2 regions of the Streptomyces sp. NPDC040432 genome follow, and region 1 is predicted to be linked to the other one. Evidence: riboswitches for the same ligand, from Rfam matches in the RefSeq annotation. Region 1 holds a riboswitch; the other holds the start of a gene.
The links. A riboswitch is a leader RNA that binds a small molecule or an ion and turns the genes downstream of it on or off. The one in region 1 is predicted to bind guanidine.
Positions count from the first base shown of each region.

Region 2: another riboswitch for guanidine. It lies ahead of ACZ58N_RS07805 (DMT family transporter); the one in region 1 lies ahead of ACZ58N_RS24875 (OsmC family protein).

Region 1 is NZ_JBVIVP010000013.1:76,965-84,642, reverse strand. It holds gene ACZ58N_RS24885 (type 1 glutamine amidotransferase domain-containing protein) at 1-617, opposite strand, end outside; gene ACZ58N_RS24880 (AraC family transcriptional regulator) at 842-1,903, shown strand; guanidine-III (ykkC-III) riboswitch at 1,925-1,988, shown strand; gene ACZ58N_RS24875 (OsmC family protein) at 2,063-2,302, shown strand; gene ACZ58N_RS24870 (hypothetical protein) at 2,289-2,732, shown strand; gene ACZ58N_RS24865 (S1 family peptidase) at 2,840-3,706, shown strand; gene ACZ58N_RS24860 (VOC family protein) at 3,837-4,625, opposite strand; gene ACZ58N_RS24855 (STAS domain-containing protein) at 4,766-5,122, opposite strand; gene ACZ58N_RS24850 (hypothetical protein) at 5,297-5,608, shown strand; gene ACZ58N_RS24845 (spore photoproduct lyase family protein) at 5,637-6,842, opposite strand; gene ACZ58N_RS24840 (hypothetical protein) at 7,099-7,455, shown strand; gene ACZ58N_RS24835 (flavodoxin family protein) at 7,475-7,678, opposite strand, start outside.
Region 2 is NZ_JBVIVP010000003.1:113,945-121,622, forward strand. It holds gene ACZ58N_RS07770 (hypothetical protein) at 74-460, shown strand; gene rdgB (RdgB/HAM1 family non-canonical purine NTP pyrophosphatase) at 490-1,104, shown strand; tRNA gene ACZ58N_RS07780 (tRNA-Leu) at 1,159-1,242, opposite strand; partial or broken gene ACZ58N_RS07785 (hypothetical protein) at 1,222-1,413, opposite strand; gene bcp (thioredoxin-dependent thiol peroxidase) at 1,547-2,014, opposite strand; gene ACZ58N_RS07795 (DUF3618 domain-containing protein) at 2,135-2,452, shown strand; gene ACZ58N_RS07800 (GroES family chaperonin) at 2,499-2,840, shown strand; guanidine-III (ykkC-III) riboswitch at 2,943-3,021, shown strand; gene ACZ58N_RS07805 (DMT family transporter) at 3,053-3,373, shown strand; gene ACZ58N_RS07810 (transglycosylase domain-containing protein) at 3,440-5,944, opposite strand; gene ACZ58N_RS07815 (ABC transporter permease) at 6,119-6,934, shown strand; gene ACZ58N_RS07820 (ABC transporter permease) at 6,936-7,678, shown strand, end outside.

The DNA of each region.
Region 1 (7,678 bases):
GGCAGGGGCGGACCGGCGCGGAAGTGGGTCGGATCGGCGAGCGCCGCGGTGACCTCCTGCTGCACGGTGGTGCGGTAGGTGCGGTAGTAGCGTCCCAGCCAGAGCCGGGTGAGGTTCCAGCCGGTCAACTCCAGCAAGGACGTCAGCGCGGTCGTCCGCCGACCGTGGAGGACCGAGCGTCCGGTGGCGGGATCCTCGGCCCGGGCGGCGAGCAGGACGCCGTGGCACACGGCGCCCACGGGCAGCCCCCGGGTGAAGATCCGGGCGAACAACCGCTGTGCGGTGGCGTCGTCGAGCAGCGTCCGCATCCCCGCCGCGTGACCGCCCGGTACGAACAGGCCCGTGACGGCGTCCGGATCGATCTCCCCGTACGAGGCGGGGGAGCGGAACCAGGGGTCCTCGGTGAGGCGCCGGTAGGCGGCCAGTTCGGCGCGACGGGTCATCAGCCAGGGCGAGAGCCAGGAGAAGCCGAGGTCCGTGAGCCGGGGGTCGGCGAGGGCGACCTCCCCACCGGGGGTCGCGAACCGCACCTCGAAGCCGGCGTCCCGCAGCGCGGCCCAGGGCACGGCGGCCTCGGTCGGGTCGTAGTCGCCTGCGGGGAGCAGGAAGAGAATCACGGCGTACTCCTCTGAGCGGCGGGGATCGGGCCGGCGCGCGTCCCGGGCTCCCGGGCTCCGGAGCCCGGGAGGGGCCACTGATCCCCCCCGGTGGTCCGGAGCCGACCCTAGAGGTGCTCCGCCGCCCCGTCATTGACCCGCGAGGCCAATCCGTTGACCCTCCCGACCGGCTCCGCCCCCCGAGGGTGTTGACGGGGCTGGTGCGCCCGCATTGACTGGCGGTCGTGTCCACCAGCGAGCCGCCCTCCGTCACCGCGAGCTACGCCCTCTCCGTCCTCGGCGCCCCGTCGGACGGCGCCGGGGGATCCGCCGCCTGGGCGCTGCCCACGGACCGGCTGGAGTTCGGTGAGATGCGCGCCCTGTGGGACGAGGTGCTCGGCGCCCCGGGTGCCGGACCGCACACCGGGCTCCTCGTGGGCGACCGCATCCGGCCCGAAGGCCTGCACATCCTGGGGCACCTCGTCCTCACCTGCGCCGGCCTGGCCGATGCCGCGCTGGCGGCCGAGCGCTACCACCCCCTGGTGAGCCAGGCGGGCACGGTGACCCTGCACCGGGGCCCCGGCCACAGCCGGATCCGCTACCGACCGAACGTCGCCCCGACGGCCATGCACCCGCAACAGGTGGAGGCCGTCATCAGCAGCATGGTGCGGGCCGCCCGATGGATCGCCGGCGACGACTGGGCGCCCTTGGCGGTGTCGTTCGCCCATCCCCTCGTCGGCGCGGCCGAACCGTACGCCCGCGTCCTCGGCTGCCCCGTCGCCTTCGACGCTGAGGAGAACGCGATCACGGTGGGCAACGCGGACCTCGACCGGCGCCGCCCCCTGTACGACCCGGCCCTCAACGCGCTGCACCGGGCCTACGCCGACCGGCTCCTGGACGGGCTGTCCGCAGAGGTCACCACGGCCGGGAGGGTGCGCCGGTGGCTGGAGCGCGCCGTGCTCGCGGACGTCGGCCCCGAGGGGCCCGCCCAGGAGCTGAACCTCAGTGTCCGGACGCTGCGCAGGGCCCTCGGGGCGGAGGGCACGTCCTGGCGCGAGCTCCTCGACGCCGCCCGCCACGCCCGCGCCAGGCGACTGCTGGAGACCACGACCCTGTCCTTGGACCGGATCGCCCCGCTGGTCGGCCTGAGCGGCGCGACGGCCCTCGTGCGCGCCTTCACCCGCTGGGAGGGCATGCCTCCCGGGGCATACCGCGGCCGGCACCGGCCCGCGCCGCCGGCGGGCGGGGCCGTGGCCGGCGGGCCGGTGGCGGGTGAGGAAGGTCACCGTCGGCCCGTCCCCGGGTGACGTCCGCCGTTGCCAGATTTTCCGGCGGCCGGATCCACGGCCCCGGACGAGACGCGCCGTACCCGGTTACGCACGACGACGCGCGAGGTGCCGCACGAGCGGCGCCATCCGCCGTCCGCACCCGGGCGGCTTCCTCGTCGAGCAGATGGGCCCCACGCCATGGCCGTGCCACTCACCGGCACCCTGTACGAAACGACCGCGCACGCCGTCGGAGGCCCCGCCGGCCACGGTCTCGCGGTGGCCCTCACGGTGAGCCTTCCCGGCTGGGCGGCGGCGGACCTCCAGCCCCTGCTGCACCGGGCCGACGTGGTCTGCCCGTACTCGCAGGCGGGGCGCGGCAACGTACCGCTGACGCTGCCGGCCGTGGACGCCGACGCCGCCAACCATGACCGGCACTGACCCGGCCGGCCGGCCTGCGGTGGGTCCCGGCGTCCCGCCGCCCGAGCGCGGTGCCTGGCTCCGGCGCGGCATCAGCCGCGACGGCGGACCCCTCGTCGAGGACCGCGAAGTGGTGTGGTTGCAGGTCGGCCGGTACTACGCCGACAGCCGTGGCTTCGCCGGCACGACCTCCTTCGACGGCGAGCGGGTGCGCTTCCACCACCTCACGGGCGAGCCCGGCGAGGACACCGGCACCCTCCGGCGGGACGGCGCCGACCTCGTCGAACGGGGCACCAACCCGGACGGCAGCACCTTCCTGGAGATCTGGACGCCCCTGCCCGGCGCCGAAGGGGCCACCGGCTCCTGGTCGGGCCCGGACCACCACGTGGTGCGGGTCGGTCGGCACGTGGTGCACGTCGATTCGCGTGCGGGGACGTACTGGCGGCTGTGACCCTCCTACGGCGCGCGGAGGTGTAGCGCGGCGAGGACGGGGAACAGGAAACGCGACCGGAAGCACTTGGTCCGATTGCCCACCGCCCCCGCGCGAAAGTTCCCGTCATGGCTGGTTCCGCCCCACTGCACGCCCGACACCGCCGGCAGGCCGCCCGGTCCCTTCCGGGACGCCGCCTGCTGAACCGGGCGGTGGCCGTGGGGGCGGTCGCCGCCCTGTACACGGCGGCGACGGGGACCGGGGCCCAGGCGATCGTCCGCGGAACGGACTCCTCGGAGCCCTACCCGTTCATGGTGGCGATCCCCATGACGCCCGGGGACGGCGAGGGCTCCCTCGACGCCATGTGCGGAGGGGCCCTCATCGCTCCGCAGTGGGTGGTGACGGCCGGACACTGCGCGCAGGACGTGATGCCCGCGCACCCCAGCGGGACCGTCCGCGTCGGCAGTGACCACCGGAACGCCGGGGGCACCGTCCGCAAGATCGTCGGCAAGTTCGTCCACCCCGGTTTCGACTCCTCCGGCGACAAGCGCTCGAACGACGACATCGCCCTCCTGAAACTGGACCGCCCCGTCCGCGAGCAGCCGGTCCGCATCGCCGGCCGCGCCCCCGCGGTCGGCGCGGACACCCGGGTGATCGGCTTCGGCACCGTGGTCGACGACCCCGAGCCCGGGCGGTGGGTGTTCCCCGACCGCCTCCAGGAACTGGACACGCGCCGCACCGCCACGACCGACTGCATGGACATCAACGGCAAGGGCGAACTCTGCACCAGCAGCCGGGTCCGCGGCGCCATGGCCTGCTCCGGGGACTCCGGTGGCCCGCAGGTCCAGCGCGTCGCGGGACGCTGGGAACTGGTCGGCGTGACCTCCGGCGACGGCGACTACGCCGTCGACCCGCACTGTGGGAGCGGTCCCGGCATCTGGACGTCGGTGTCCGCGTACAAGGACTGGATCAACCGGACCATCGCCACCCACTGACCGCCCCCGCCGCGCCCCGGCCCGTCGGTCGGCGTCGCCGGTTTCCACCACGACTCCCGGCGGGCCGTCGTGGCGGCGGACCGGCGGGCAGCGGGAGCCGCGGCGGACCCGTACCGGCGTCCCGCGCGGCTCAGGTGCCCGCGCCCCGCGGGGCGACGACGGTGAAGGGCGCCCCGTCGGGATCGACGAGGACGACCCGGCGGCTCGTGGGGGAGTTCTCGACCGGAGAGGCGGTCCTGCCGCCCATCCGGTCGGCGGCTTCCATCGCCGCCTCCAGGTCGGGCACCCGGAAGTGGACGTGCCAGCGGGGACGGACCTCGGGGTCCGGCGCCGCTTCCAGTGCGCCGCCGCGGATCCGGGCGATGGTGTCACGCCCGTGCCGCAGCACGACGTGGTCGTGCTCGTAGGACACGACGCAGCAACCGGGCAGCTCACCCGCCCAGTCGAGGACCTCCCCGTAGAAGATCGCGGCGGCGAACGCGTCGCGCGTCCGCAGTTCGAGCCAGGCCGGGGCGCTGCCGCGTCCCACGGACCAGTCGGGGACGACGACCCCCTCCCAGATCCCGAAGACGGCTCCGGCCGGATCGGCGGCCAGCCCCGCCCGCCCCGTCCCGAAGGGCAGGGGGCCGACGGCCATGGTGGCGCCCCGCTCGCGGATCCTGGACGCGGTGACGTCGGCGTCCTGGACGGCGAAGTACGGCGTCCATGCCGCCGGTACGTCGAAGACGTCGGTGACGGCGCCGATGCCCGCGACGGGGGCGCCGTCCCGGAACGCCACGGCGAAGTCGTCCCCGAAGGGGTTGGGCCGGATCTCCCAGCCGAGCACGGCCGTGTAGAAGCGCCGAGCGGAGTCGGGGTCCCGGACGAGCAGGCTGACCCAGCAGGGCGCCCCCGGAATGTCGTGACTCGATGTCGACACGTTGACCAGCCTCATCTGCCGCGCACGGGGGGGACGGACAGTCCCACACTAGCCCCGGCGACCTCCCGTGCCCGCGAACCCCGGCCGATGGGCCGGGGTTCGCGGGCACGGGAGGTGTCGGCCCCTTGACGGGGCCGGGACTACGCGGCGGCGCCGAGCGTGGTGGTGACGGCCTCGACGGCCTGCGGCAGGGTGGCGTGGACGTACGGCGCGTGCGCCCCGACGCCGATGGTCAGTGCGCGCCGCGCCTCGGGGCCCGGGGCGACCACGGCCAGGGGCACGCCCGCGTCGGCGCAGGTCCGGTGGGCCCGCACGACGGTGCTCACGACCGCGGGGCTCACCCCGGTACCGGACAGCTCCAGGACGACGGGTGCCGCACGGTGGGCCGTCAGGAGGTCCTCGATCTCCCAGGCCGCCGCGGCACGGCTGCCGATGTCGAGGTCCGACCGCAGACGGATGATCAGCACGCCACTGTCGGTCACCTTGCTGGGCAGCACGGGCACTCCTTCTCTACGCCAACCACACCTTGTGAGCACCGCGTGCCCGTCCGTGGTGTTTGTATGCGCGCACGGAAGGGATCCGTGGGGCGCCGGCGCTCGCGACGGGCGGGGTCCGCCTCGCGCCGACGGTTCGGGAGGATTGATGTCGGCGGCCGGGGGCAGTCGCCCCCGGTGACCCGGAAACAGCCGCCGCCCCTCACCCCCGACGGACACCACGTCGTCATCGGCGGCCGCCGATGGCGTGCCACCGACCCGGCCGTGCCCGAGGAAATCGGTGCCCGCCTGCGGGTCCACCTGATGGCGGCGCGCCGGGCGGTGGGCGCCGCTCGGCGCGCCGAGGACCCCGGGGCGGAGCGCGCCGCCCGGGACCGGGTGCGGATCGCGAAGGTGGCGCTCGGGGAACGCGGCACCCCGTGGTGGGAGCAGGGCGAGGCGGAGCGCGCGACCCGGTGGCGGGAAGGCCTGGCGGAGCTCGACGCCTGACGGGGCGGTGTGCGGGGCGCCGGCGGCGTCAGAACGCGTAACGGATCCGCAGCCACGGGGCGTGGGCTGCCACCAGACGCCGTACGGTCTCGACGGCCTCGGCCTTGGTGTCGTTGCGGTAGCGGACGTTCCAGCTGCCGTTCTCGGAACGCTTGGCCTGCTGGATGTCGGGCCGCCACAGGGCGTCCTCCGCCCGGGGGTGCCAGCCCAGGTTCAGTTCGTGCAGGTCCCGGTTGTGCGTCAGCATGATCACCTCGGCCGCCGCCTGCCGCTTGACCGCCTGCGGCAGGACGTCGTCCAGGTGCCGCAGGAGCAGGCTCCAGTCCTCCTCCCACCCCGGCCGGACGACCACGGGCGACAGGTTGAAGTGGACCTCGTACCCGGCCTCCAGGAAATCGGCGGCGGCCGCGATCCGCTGCTCCACGGGGCTGGTGCGGATGTCGAGCAGCCGGGAGTCGCGCGGCGGCATCACGGAGAACCGCACCCGGGTGCGGCCGCGAGGGTCGAGGAGCAGCAGGTCGGGGTTGACATACTTGGTGGCGAACGAGGCCTTCGCCGTGGGCCGGTGCGCGAAGGCGCGCACCAGGTCCGCGACGTTCTCGCTGATCAGCGCGTCCACCGAGCAGTCGCCGTTCTCGCCGATGTCGTAGACCCACGCGCTCGGGTCGCACTGGGTGGGCTCCCGCTTCGGCCCCTGGCGGGTGATGTGCCGGTCGAGGTGGGCGATGATCCGCTCGATGTTGGTGAAGACGGTGATCGGGTTGGCGTAGCCCTTGCGCCGCGGTACGTAGCAGTAGGCGCAGGCCATCGCGCAGCCGTTCGACGGGCCGGGGGCGATCCAGTCGGCGGATCGGCCGTTGGGGCGTGTGGCGAGGGTCTTCTTCTCGCCCAGGACGAGGACCTCGCTCTTGACGCGGACCCAGCGTTCGAGGTTGCCGGCGTTGCCGTGGAGTTCCGGGATCCGCCAGTGCGAGTCGACGTCGATCATCCGGGCGTCCGGGTAGCGGGCCAGGATCTCCCGGCCGCGGGGCGACGCGGCGGCTGCGGGCTCCGCGTGGATCTCCCGGACGGACAGCAGCCTGCGGGCGGCCGGGGAGTCCCGGTGGAGCGGCCCGTACGCGGTGCGTCCGCCGCCCCCGCCGGACGGGCCGAGCGCGGGACCGGACCGCAGCTCCTCCAGGCCGAAGAGGGCGTCCGCGTCACCGTCGGACGCCGCGACCGCACTGTCGCCCATGACCGCACCCCGGTTCTCGCGCCATCGGTCCCGCGGCGGGGCGCTGCGGGTGACGGCGAGCCTCCCACTGTAGGCGCCGGGAGGGCCACTACTTCCTGCGGGCGGACAACCGCGGCGCCCACCGCCGCGCCGCGGCCGGACGGCCACCTCGACGGCGGGGCGACGCACTGATCCGTACGAGTGACAGCGGCGTCCCCGGACCACGACCCCGGGCGGCGGACGGCTCGCGCGGCCGAAATTGGGCATGCGCCAGGTCATGACCGGACAACAGCAGCAGGAACACACGCGGACCGTCCCCGCTCCCCGTACCCAGCCCGAGGCGGGCGTGCGCCTGGTCGGCTTCGTCACCGCCGGGCCGGGCGGTGCGATGACCGACGAGGTCGGTGTCATCACCGGCGAACTGACCCTCGCCACCGAGGACGACGGCGCGGGCAGTGCCGCGCTGACCGTCCAGTACACGGGGGCGTGGGAGTGGTACACCCTCACCGGCAGCCCCGTACCGCTCCCGGAAGCCGGCCTGGCGGCCCTCCACGAGGCGGCGCTGACCGCGCTCCGGGCCGGCGGCGGCGCGGAGGCCCCCGATCCGTTGTCGGGATCACGTCCCGAACGCTGAGGGGGGACCCGCCCCCCGGTCAGGACGCCGGCTCCCTCCCGTCGCGCAGCCGCTCGGCGAACGTCCGCGCGGCGCTCAGGTCGCCGGCGTCCGGACGCCGCTTGTTGATGCCGCCGACGATCCTGAACGGGGCCCAGGTGTCGAACGCGCGGCACGAGAAGCTCCCCTCCACCTCGAACCCCTTGGCTTCGAGGCGCCGGACCAGGGGGCGGGTGAAGGGGGC
Region 2 (7,678 bases), on a different contig from region 1:
CCGAGCAAGTACGGGCGCACGGGGTCACAGCCGTGCGCCCGTCCACATATCCGACCCGTGGGGGGACCCCGAAATGAAGCCGAAGTTCCGCATAGCCGCCGTGGTGCTCGCCGCCGCCCTCACCGTCCCGGCCCTGACCTCCTGCGACGCCATTTCCACCGCGATGGACTGTGCCAACACGGCGGTGGCCATCGCGGACAGCGCCAACGACCTCCAGCAGGCGGTCTCGCAGGCCGGCAACAGCCCGCAGGACGCCCAGAACGCGCTGAACTCGATCGACGCGAGCCTGAAGAAGATCGGCGACCAGACCGAGAACGCCGACCTGGGCAAGGCCATCGATTCGATGACCACGGCCGTGGAGAACGTCCGCACCTCCCTGGAGAGCGGCAACGTCAACCCGGACATCAAGCCCGTCGCCGACGCCGCCTCGGAGATCTCCAAGGTCTGCACCCCGGGCTGAGCCGCCCGGCGGCCCGGAATAATGAGGGCATGACCTCGACGCCCAGCCGCCTGATCCTGGCCACCCGCAACGCGGGCAAAGTCACCGAACTCCGCGCCATCCTGTCCGACGCCGGCCTGCCGCACGAGCTGGTCGGCGCGGACGCGTACCCGGACATCCCGGACGTCAAGGAGACCGGCGTCACCTTCGCCGAGAACGCGCTCCTCAAGGCCCACGCCCTCGCCCGCGCCACCGGCCTGCCGGCCGTCGCCGACGACTCCGGCCTGTGCGTCGACGTCCTGAACGGCGCGCCCGGCATCTTCTCCGCCCGCTGGGCCGGCTCCCACGGCGACGACCGGGCCAACCTCGACCTGCTGCTCGCGCAGCTCGGCGACATCGCCGACGAGCACCGTGGCGCCCACTTCTTCTGCGCGGCGGCCCTGGCCCTCCCGGACGGCACCGAACGCGTCGTCGAGGGCCGACTGCTCGGCACCCTGCGGCACGCCCCCGAGGGAGGCGGCGGCTTCGGCTACGACCCGATCCTCCAGCCGCTGGGCGAATCGCGTACCTGCGCGGAACTGACGGCGGCCGAGAAGAACGCCATCTCCCACCGCGGCCTGGCCTTCCGCGCCCTGGTCCCGGTGATCCGGGAACTGCTGGGCTGACGCCGACATGCAAACGGCCTGCGAATCATGCCTTCGATTCGCAGGCCGTTGTCGTGCGGCGGAAGGGATTCGAACCCTCAAGCCGTTTCACGGGCCACAGATCCTAAGTCTGCTGCGTCACCACTGCGCCACCACCGCTAGCCGCCTGCAATGATAGCGGCAGACGGTCGAGGAGTGTCGGCAAGGATCATCGAACCCGTCGGGGCGCCCTTCCCGGCGCCATGTGCTGCTGATCGCAGGGCAGTTGGGGCACAGGAGTCGCAGGTTCCCGCGGCGGTCGTCGCTCCGGCCGCCGTCGACGTGGTCGACCGCCGCGGCCGCGCGTACGGCCCTCGTACGGAGCAACGGTCGATGGCCGGACGGTCGCCGGGCATGGGGTCCGATGAGCGCGGCGGCCCGCACCGGTTGGGTGCGGGCCGCCGCGTCCAAGGAATGGGGCGCGTCAGATGCCCAGGTCCTTGATGATCTTTGCTACGTGGCCGGTCGCCTTCACGTTGTAGAAGGCGTGCGCGACCTTGCCCTCCTCGTCCACGACGACCGTGGAACGGATGACCCCGGTCACCGTCTTGCCGTACAGCTTCTTCTCGCCGAAGGCGCCGTACGCCGTCAGGGTCTCCTTCTCCGGGTCCCCGACCAGGGTGACCTTCAGGTTCTCCTGCTCGCGGAACTTGGCGAGCTTCTCCGGCTTGTCCGGGGAGACACCGATGACGTCGTACCCCGCGGTCGCCAGGGCGTCCAGGTTGTCGGTGAAGTCGCAGGCCTGCTTGGTGCAGCCGGGCGTCAGGGCCGCCGGGTAGAAGTACACGATCACCTTGCGGCCCTTGTGGTCGGCCAGCGAGACCTCGTTGCCGTCCGCGTCGGGCAGGGTGAAGGCGGGGGCGGTGTCGCCCGGCTGGAGTCGCTCGCTCATCTCAACAGTCTCCTCGGGAGGGGATCGGTACGTCATGAGCCTAAGCTGACGGAGCTGACAGACTGTCCCTGACGGATCACGCCACAGACGACACGACGACACAACGACGGAGGCAGCGCGGTGCCGGAAGCCAGGACCCCCGCTCAGATCGAGGCGGACATCGTCCGTCGCCGCGAGCAGCTCGCCGAGACGCTCGACGAGATCGGCGTGCGCATGCACCCGAAGACGATCGTCGGGGACGCGAAGGCGAGGGTCGCCTCGACGGTCGACCAGACCGCCGGACGGGCCTTCGTCGCCGTCAACCGGCTCGTCACCGACGTCAAGGACGGCCTGCGCCACGAGGACGGGGCGCCGCGCATCGAGCGGATCGTGCCCGTGGCCCTGCTGGCCGCCGGCGTGGTCGGACTGCTCGTGGTCTCGGCGCGTCGCAAGCGTTGAGCACCCACCGGCGGACGGGGCGGGGCCGGGCGGGTAGGTTCGGGGCGTGAGCGAGAACACCACCCACGACAAGCTGCCCATCCGCATGCTGCACGACCGCGTGCTCGTGAAGTCCGACCTGCCCGAGGGCGAACGCCGCTCCGGCGGCGGCATCCTGATCCCGGCGACGGCGGCCGTGGGCAAGAGGCTGTCCTGGGCCGAGGTGGTCGCGGTGGGGCAGAACGTACGCAGCGTGGAGCCCGGCGACCGGGTGCTGTACGACCCGGAGGACCGGGCCGAGGTCGAGGTGCGCGGGGCGACGTACGTCCTGATGCGCGAGCGGGACCTGCACGCCGTGGCCGCGGAGCGGCTGGAGGGGTCCAAGGACTCCACCGGGCTCTACCTCTGATCCTGCGGGTCTCCGGCGGGCCCCCACGAGGCCTCCGCCGGGCCCCGCGTCCCGTCCCGCAGTACCCCTGAGGGCCGGTGGCCGAGGTCACCGGCCCTTTTCGCCGCCCCTTTGCTACGGTGGAGGGGAACCCCCGACGAGACGCGCCGTACCGGGTTGCAGGACGCAAAGACGACGCACCCCGTTTCCGTCTCGTCCCGGAGGTGCCTGTCATGGCCTGGGTTCTTCTCATCGTCGCCGGTCTGCTCGAAGTCGGCTGGTCGATCGGCATGAAATTCACCGAGGGCTTCACCCGGCTGTGGCCGTCCGTCTTCACCGGCGCCGGGATCGTCGCCAGCATGGTGCTGCTGTCCTACGCGGCCAAGACCCTGCCCATCGGCACCGCGTACGGGGTCTGGGTGGGCATCGGCGCGGCCGGCGCCGCCGTGCTCGGCATGGCGGTGCTGGGGGAACCCGTCACCGCCGCCCGGATCTTCTTCATCTGCCTGCTGCTGGTCGCCGTGGTCGGGCTGAAGGCCACCTCCGGCCACTGACCCCGGTTGGGCCCGACCGGAAGCCCGGTGGGACCGGTCGGGGCCCGTGCGGGCCCCGACCGGGTCTCATTCGAGGTAGTCGGCCGGAGGGCGGCGGCCGAAGACGCCGCCCTGGGCGTCGCCGCCGGCGTTCCGACCGGCATCGGTCTGCCCGCCGTCCGTCTGCCCGCCGTCCGTCCGGCCGCCTTGATCCTGGCCGCCGTTCGTCTGCCCGCCTTCGGTCTGCCCCCCATTGGTCTGCCCCCCATTGGTCTGCCCCCCATTGGTCTGCCCGCCGTTGTTCTGGCCGCCGTTGGTCCGGCCCCCTTGGGTCTGCCCGCCCTGCGTCTGCCCGCCCTGCGTCTGCCCGCCATCGGTGCGGCCCCCGTCGGTCCGGCCGCCCTGATCGCCGCCGCCGTCCGTCCGACCGCCGTCCCCGCCGTCCGTCCGACCGCCCGTCGGCGGGGTGGCCGGGTCCTCGGGGAAGTTGGGCGGGGGCTGCGGGACGTCCGGCTGCTGGGGCGGGGAAGCGCCCCGCTGGAGTTCGAGTTCGAAGTCCACGGGGTCCGAGGCCTCCAGGGCCGACTTCGTGTAGGCCGCCCAGATCCGCGCCGGGTAGCCGCCGCCCCCGATGCGCCGCTCGCCCAACGCCCCGTAGAGGGACTGGAGCGTGCCCGTGTCCGGGTCCTGGCCCATCATCGACACCACCGTGACCAGGTCCGGGGTGTACGCCGCGAACCACGCCGAGCGGTCCAGTTCGGCCGTGCCCGTCTTGCCCGCCGCCGGGTGACCCGCCGCCAGAGCGGCCGTACCGGTGCCGTTGTCGACGACGCTGACCAGCATGGCCGTCGTCGTGTCGGCGGCCTCCCGGCTGATGACCTGTTCCGGGGTGCGGTCGGGGAGCCCGATGGTGTCCCCGTCCTTCGTGATCTTCTCCAGGAAGGTGTACGGGGTGCGCCGGCCGTGGTCGGCGAGGGTCGCGTACGCCTGCGTCATGTCCAGCACGCTCGCCTGCATGGTGCCCAGCGCGATGGCCGGGCCCGCGTCGAAGTTCGGGGTGCTCTTCGGGATGCCGAGGGCGATGGCCGTCCGCTTGACCCTCTCCCCGCCGACGTCCACGGCCATCTGCGCGTACACGGTGTTGACGGAGAGGTCGGTCGCCGTGTTGACGGTGATGTTCCCGTACGACACCTGCCCCTCGTTCTCGGGGGCGAAGCGGATCCGGCCGCCGACCACCGGGCGCTCGTTGTCGCCGTTGTAGATCGTGTTCGGGGTGATGCGACGGCCGTCCTGGGTCCGGGAGTCGTTCTCCACGGCCGCCGCGAAGACGAACGGCTTGAAGGTGGAGGCCACCTGGTAGTCGTGCCGGGTCGCGTTGTTCACGTACTGCTTGGTGTAGTCGATGCCGCCGTACAGGGCGACGACCTTGCCGGTGGCCGGATCGATGGACGCCCCGCCCGCCCGCACCAGACGGTCCGCCGGACGGGCCGCCGGGTCGAGGTCGTCCACCATTTCGGTCCGTACGGCGTCGACGAACGCGGTCTGACGGCGCTTGTCGATCGTCGTGGTGATCCGGTAGCCGCCCTCCGCGAGGGTCTTGTCGTCCAGGATCCCGTGCTCGGTGATGTAGTCCTTGACGGCCTCCACCAGGTATCCGCGCTGCCCCGACAGGCCGGACGCCGGACGGAGCCTGCCCGGCTCGGGGAACCGCGCCGCCGCCCGCTCGGCCGGGTCCATCCAGCCCTTCTTCACCATGCCGTCGAGCACGTAGTTCCAGCGGGCGACGGCACGGTCGCGGCTGCGCGGGTGCGCGACGACGTCGAAGGCGCTGGGGGAGTTGAGCAGGGTCGCCAGGTAGGCGCCCTCGGCGGTGGTCAGCCGGGTGACGTCCTTGCCGTAGTAGGCCTGGGCGGCGGCCTGGATCCCGTAGGCGTTGCGACCGAAGTAGCTGGTGTTCAGGTAGCCCTCCAGGATGTAGTCCTTCGACTTCTCCCGGCCGAGCTTGATCGCGATGAAGAACTCCTTGACCTTCCGGTTCACCGTCTGTTCCTGGCCCAGGTAGTAGTTCTTGACGTACTGCTGGGTGATCGTCGAGCCGGACTGCTTGCCCTTCCCGGTGACGGTGTTCCAGGCGGCACGGACCATGGCCTTCGGATCGACCGCACGCGCCGAGTGGAAGTCCCGGTCCTCGGCGGCCAGTACGGCCTCCTGGACCGTCGACGGCACCTGGGACAGCGGCACGTTGACGCGGTTGACCTCGCCGTCACGGGCGAGCTGCGATCCGTCCGAGTACAGGTACACGTTGGACTGCGCGGTGGCCGCCGCGTTCGCCGGCGGGATGTCGACCAGCAGGTACCCGGCGACCAAGGCGCCGCCCAGCAGCAGCCCGATCAGCAGGAGACCGCCCAGCACCATGCGCCAGGTCGGCAGGACGCGGCGCCAACCGGTGCGCCTGCGACCGGCCTTGCCGGCGGGCCGTCCGCCGGCACCACCCTTACGGGGAGCCCGTTCGACGACGGGCTCGGCCGGAACGCCCCCGGGGGTGTCCGGATCGCGAGGCGTCCAGCCCGGTGGTGGTGACTGGTCGCTCATCGCCGGTGCTCCTCGGGGCTGTGTGAAATGTCCACATCCGTACCTCATGGTGTCTACCCGATGGCCGGTGCATCCGCGCCGGACGGGCATAAATCGGTCGCGTGGCTCGCCCCTCCGCACTAAGCTCGCGCGCTTTGGCCGACGTAGGAACGACGTGGAAAACGGAGGGATACGGTGCGTCAGAGAGCGCTGCTCTACGGGGCCGTCGCGGCGGGTGGCTTCCGGCGCTACGCGGCCTACGGAACGGCGACGGCCGCAGGGGTGTTCACCAACACCGTGTTCGGTTTCATCGTCGCGTACACGTACATCGCCCTGTGGGACGAGCGGCCGGGCCTCGGTGGCTACGACCAGGCCCAGGCCCTCACCTTCGTCTGGGTGAGCCAGTCCCTGCTCGCGGCCGGGGCCCTCATCGGGGGCGGCTTCCAGGACGAGTTCCAGGAACGGGTCCGCACGGGCGACATCGCCGTCGACCTCTACCGGCCGGCCGACCTCCAGCTGTGGTGGCTCGCCTCGGACCTCGGCAGGGCCGCCTTCCAACTGCTGGGACGCGGGCTGGTGCCGCTCGTCGCCGGAGCCCTCGCCTTCCAGCTGGCGCTGCCGGTCGACCCGGCGCGCTGGCTGCTGTTCCTGGTGTCCGTCGCGCTCGGGCTGACCGTCAGCTTCGCGGTCCGGTACCTGCTCGGGCTGGCCGCGTTCTGGCTGCTGGACGGCACCGGGATCAACCTGATGGCCACCGTCGTGACCATCTTCTTCTCGGGGATGGTGCTGCCCCTGACGGTGTTCCCCGGCGAACTCGGGGACGTGGCGCGGGTCCTGCCGTGGGCGGCGATGCTCCAGGTCCCGCTCGACGTCCTGCTCGGCACGCACTCCGGGGCCGGGGGAGCGGTACGGGCGCTCGGGTTCCAGGCCGGATGGGTGCTGGCCCTCCTGGGCGCGGGCCGGCTGATGCAGGCTGCGGCGACGCGGAAGGTGGTGGTCCAGGGTGGCTGAGGTGACGGGAACGGCCGTGCGCGAGGGCGCCGGCACGGACGCGGCGGCCACCCGGCCCGTGGGGTTCGACGGCCCGGTCCGCAACCGGGCGTGGGAGGGGCTGCGCGGCTACGGGCTGATCGTCACGATGTGGATCCGCTCGACCATGACCTACCGGACCTCGTTCCTCCTCGCGACCTTCGGGAACGGGGCGATCACCCTGCTCGACTTCGCCGCCATCGCCATCATGTTCTCCCACGTGGACGTGCTCGGCGGCTTCGCGCTCCCCGAGATCGCCCTGCTCTACGGATCCTGCTCGGCCTCCCTGGGCCTGGCCGACCTGCTCCTCGGCAACACGGACCGGATCGGGTCCCGGATCCGCGACGGCTCGCTCGACACCATGCTGGTGCGACCGGTCCCGGTGCTCGCGCAGGTCGCGGCCGACCGGTTCGCCCTGCGCCGCCTCGGTCGGATCATGCAGGGCCTCGGCGTGCTGACCTGGGGCGTCCTGGCGCTGGACGTGGACTGGACGGCCGGGAGGATCCTGCTGGTCCCCGAGATGATCCTGGCCGGGGCGGGGATCTTCGGAGCCGTGATGGTGGCCGGCGCCGCCTTCCAGTTCGTCGCCGGGGACGCGGCCGAGGTGCAGAACTCCTTCACGTACGGCGGCTGCACGATGCTCCAGTACCCGCCGACGGTCTTCGCGAAGGACCTGCTGCGCGGGGTCACCTTCATCGTGCCCCTCGCCTTCGTCAACTGGCTGCC